Regions from separate parts of the Paenibacillus sp. MDV22-iso6 genome, predicted to be linked through region 1. Evidence: predicted binding sites of a transcription regulator. Region 1 holds the regulator's gene; the other holds the start of a gene.
What was found. The regulator Rex, encoded in region 1, represses fermentation and respiration genes when NADH is low (regulators of the CRP and FNR family bind a similar motif). The targets are predictions, from matches to a motif close to TTGTGAAATATTTCACAA.

Region 1 (2,411 bases):
AGGTCTGCTCAAGGATTTGGCAACGATTAAGGATAATCTGCGTTTCTTCATGCGGATGGATGATGCCAATACCGTGTACTGGATGGAGGCCAGCGGCCAGTTCCGCAGTAAATCACTGCAACTCTATGCTGTTCCTGTCGATGTCAGTGCACAATTGAAGGATATGTTCTTTGATAAAAAGAAAAGCGTTGTGCTTACATCGGCTACGCTCTCCGTTGACAAGTCATTTCAATTCATGATCGAACAGCTGGGTTTGCAGGAAGCTGCCGACAATAACCGTCTGTTAACGTCGATGCTACCTTCACCGTTCAATTATCGAGAACAAGCGCTGCTTGTCATTCCGCGTGATTTCCCAAGCGTGAAGGGCAGTGTAGGCGATGCACACTTTGTGGATATGCTCGTGCACTCGCTCGCGGAAACGGCTATTGCGACTCGTGGACGCATGATGGTGTTGTTTACCTCCTACCGCATGCTGCGACAGGTCTATGACCCGCTTAAGGAGGCCTTGTCAGGCAACGATATCTCTTTGCTTGGGCAAGGGGTGGACAGCGGCAGCCGTTCCAAGCTTACACGTCGGTTCCAAGATGCTAAAGCAACGGTGCTACTTGGCACAAGCAGCTTTTGGGAAGGCGTGGACATTCCGGGAGAGGCTCTGACCTGCCTTGCAATTGTCAGACTGCCGTTCCAGCCACCGAATCATCCATTAGTGGAAGCGAAGAGCGAGCTTTTGCAGCAGCAGAAGAAAAACCCGTTTATGAAGCTATCCGTGCCACAAGCCGTCATCCGTTTCAAACAGGGATTTGGCAGACTGGTTCGTACAGGCAAAGACAGAGGCATTGTGATTGTATACGATACACGCGTTATTGAAGCGTATTATGGCAAGTACTTTTTATATTCATTACCTGGTCCCAAAATGGAGCACATGCTTACAGAGCAGATGGTTCCACGCATTTCGGAATGGCTCGAGAGACCAACCGAAGAGCAACAATAACAGATACGCTCTGTAGCTTCCATTATTGCAAGGCGCCAGTGATTGGCGGTAAAATTGAGTAATATCATGTATTCGTTTCATGGATATGCGAGTAAAGCGATTAAAGCAATTATCCATTATATAACAAGGAGCATCCTGTTTAATTCAGTAATCATTTTGCATCGTTTTAGACAGGGTGCTCATCTTTTCATCTATCTATCGTGGCCTTGGTAAGGGGGAGCAATGAATGAAATCAGATAAAATTTCGGAAGCCGTGGTGCGTAGATTACCTGTTTACTTGCGTTATTTGAATGAACTGCATCAGCGGGAAGTCAATACGGTTTCTTCACAAGAACTTGGACTGAGGCTGGATTTGAATCCTGCCCAGATTCGTAAAGACTTGGCTTACTTTGGTGACTTTGGTCGTAAAGGGATTGGATATGACGTTTCATATCTCATTGAGAAAATCCGCCATATTTTAAAAATAGACCAGCAGATCAATGTAGCTCTTGTCGGAGCAGGTAATTTGGGACATGCCTTGTCCAATTACAATGCCTATCTCAAAGACAACATGAAGATCGTCGCTGTATTTGATGCCTACGGTCCGAAAATTGGGAGTCAAATCAACAGTTTGACGGTACAACCGATGAATGAATTAACGGATTCGGTCAAAAAAGATAACATTCGTATAGGTATTATCACGGTTCCGGATACGGAAGCCCAAAATGTTGCAGATCAGCTGATTGAGTCAGGAATTGAAGCGATTCTGAACTTTGCGCCAACGATCCTGAAGACCCCGCCGCATATTCGCATTCATCATGCTGATTTTACGACGGATCTACTTAGCCTGGCTTATTACTTGGAGAATGGAAAGGACGACGAGGAAGATGACGACAAATAGATGGGTAATTCACAACGGCAAATTTGCCGTGAGTGAAGGTACGAATTGGAACGTGGTTCAAGGTTTTATGGTTGTTGAGAATGACAAGATTGTGCATATTGGTGAGACATTGCCGGAAGGAGACGAAAGCCTGACAAAGGTGGACGGAAAAGGACTGTTCTTCTTGCCGGGTCTGATCAATACGCATGGTCACGCGGCCATGTCGCTCCTCAGAGGCCATGGAGACGATCTGGCGTTACAAGTATGGTTGCAGGAGAAAATGTGGCCAATGGAAGCCAAATTGACGTCTGAAGACGTATATTGGGGCACATCACTTTCCGTGCTTGAAATGTTGAAGGGTGGAACAACAGCTTTCCTAGATATGTATGATCATATGGATCAGGTTGCGAAAGTGGTGGAACAATCCGGCGTTCGGGCTGCTCTGGCACGTGGGGTAATCGGGCTTTGCTCAGAAGAAGAACAACTGCGCAAGCTCGAAGAGTCCGCAGCATTTGCCCGTCAATGGAATGGACAAGCAGACGGAAGAATTACAACCGTAAT
Region 2 (2,411 bases), on a different contig from region 1:
TCGAACTGGCCTTCGCCCTTGGCTCCGATGCGTCGCATCGGATATTGCAGCCGCTCGGGGTGATACACCCGCTCCGTCATATTTCGGACTTTGTTACAGATGGCGCCTTTTGTTATCGGATGGTCCGGATTGCCCGCTACCTTCACGATCTTACCGTTCTCCTTATGAAGCAGCAGGCCGCAAGTATCCGGACAATCGAGCGGGCAAACCGCCGGGAATACGCCATTCTCCTGATCGATCATATACAAGTCCCTCCCCCTTCAAAGCTATCCTCATATCATATCTTCTTCCTGGTAATCGCGTAAAGAGAACAGTCTTTTTTTACCGCCACAACCGATCCAAATTTTTTTCAAAAAATCTTTTTTCCCTTTGATTCAATCTCGAAATTCAGGGGTAAATTAAAAATAAGGCATTAGGCTAGTGTTTCCCCACTTCCTCCTCATGCCATATCATGGACCACTCCCGAAATTCGCCATGAACAGGTTTCGTTCCCCCGAACCTTGTCATGGCGAATTTATTTTGCGTGGATATTTTCACATTAAAAAAAGCGATTCCTCTCCGCCCATCACAGCAGACAGCCATGACTTGAACGAGATCAGAATCGCCTCTCCTCTTTACTTTGCACTCGTCTTTTCACTCGTTTTCGCACTTGTACCACGTTTACAACGCTACTCGATTACTCGGAAAAATGCCGCTACGCCTGCTTGCTCCACATCGGTCTGGCTTCCGTTTCCACAGGCTGGGCCGCCGCCATGGCCACCTCAGGCTTCACTTCCGGCTCATGCTTGCGCAGGTACACCATCCAGTAGGCAGCCGCGACAAACAGCGCCCCTCCCGTCAGGTTGCCAAGCCATACCGGAATGAAATTCATGACGTATTGTCCCCACGAATAATGCCCTTCAAAGATCGCAGCAGGAATCAGGAACATGTTGGCGACAACGTGCTGGAATCCAATAGCTACAAAGGCCATCGTTGGGAACCATATGCCCAATACTTTTCCACTCATCGTATCCGATGCATAAGACAACCAAACCGCGAGAGCGACCAGCCAGTTACACCCGATCCCGGATATAAAAGCCTGAAGGAAGCTGTCGTCCAGCTTGTGTCCAGCCATATCCACCACTTTGGCCAAATAAGCCCCCTCTGCCGTCAGACCAAGCACATGCCCAAACGCATAGGCCACAAAGATCGCCCCAAGGAAATTACCTATCGTTACTAAGGTGAGATTCTTCAACATGTTGCCTGCGGACAGTTTACGTGCAATCGTCGCGAGTGGAACAGCCATCATATTGCCTGTTAGCAGTTCCCCACCGCCAATCAGCACCAATATCAAACCTACCGGGAACACTGCTGCGCCAATCAGATTAACCAAGCTGCCCCACTCGGCCGGAGCAGAGGCAATGACCCGAATATCCAGCAGAAATCCAAGCGCAATAAAAGCGCCTGCCAGAAAACTGAGTATCAATACGGAGGACACCGGATTTTGGGCTTTCTTCATCCCCGTATGCGCCGTATATTGTGCAACCTCAAGAGGTGTTTTTGCTGCCATAACGATCCTCTCCTTCACAGTTCATGAACATCATAATTCAACCTGTTTTGTTGATATGTTCATTGTATCGCGAAGGTTTCAAGAGGTTTGTTACTTTTATCACAAAGTCTGAAAACTACATTTTAATATTTCCGTTGTGTCTTGCTTGATATGCAGAAAAAACAAAAAGAACTACCGCAGAATGACTGCGGCAGTTCTCAGATATTTATGGTTATACCATCGCTGGTGTTTTTACTTCTACTGGTGGCAACGCCTGAAGACCCGCCGAGTTCAGGAAGTTCCATGGTTTGTTGTAATGTGGCTGGAAGAAGAAGTCGATGAAGGCCAGCTCATCTACCGTCATGTTGTTCTGGATGCAGACAGAGATCGTATTGATCGACTGTGTCAGATCAGCTTGTGACATGACCTGCGCACCAACAATGCGGCGTGTAGCCTGTTCATAGATTACTTTGAGCAGCAGCTTCTCTGCCGTTGGCATGAACTCTGGACGGTAAACATCTTCAAGTGTTACAGCTTCAACGACCAGACCCTCATCCGCAGCAGATGCTTCCGTCAAGCCTGTACCTGCAATATTTTGCTCATAAATTTTAATACCTGATGTGCCTTGTGTACCCATATAACGTGTCGTAGGACGAACAAGATTCCTTGCTACGAGTGTACCCATCCGCACTGCGTTGGTTGCCAGTGGAATGTACGCTGCCTTGCCAGTTGGGTTGTAATGAATTGCACAGCTGTCTCCAGCAGCGAAGACGTCTTTTTGGCTGGTTTGCATATATTTATCCACGATGATTGCACCGTTCGGCAGCATATCCACTTGGCCTTTGAGCAGCTCGGTATTTGGACGGAAACCAATGCACAGAAT

Region 2: the regulator Rex is predicted to act here: its motif matches at 1,637-1,654, upstream of AC4PM4_RS11125 (formate/nitrite transporter family protein).

Annotation. Positions count from the first base shown of each region.
Region 1 is NZ_JBZVDZ010000007.1:114,729-117,139, reverse strand. Features, by position in the region: gene dinG (ATP-dependent DNA helicase DinG) at 1-991, shown strand, start outside; gene AC4PM4_RS19995 (redox-sensing transcriptional repressor Rex) at 1,218-1,871, shown strand; gene AC4PM4_RS19990 (amidohydrolase) at 1,858-2,411, shown strand, end outside.
Region 2 is NZ_JBZVDZ010000003.1:422,841-425,251, reverse strand. Features, by position in the region: gene AC4PM4_RS11130 (molybdopterin-containing oxidoreductase family protein) at 1-242, opposite strand, end outside; gene AC4PM4_RS11125 (formate/nitrite transporter family protein) at 695-1,549, opposite strand; gene AC4PM4_RS11120 (FAD-dependent oxidoreductase) at 1,761-2,411, opposite strand, start outside.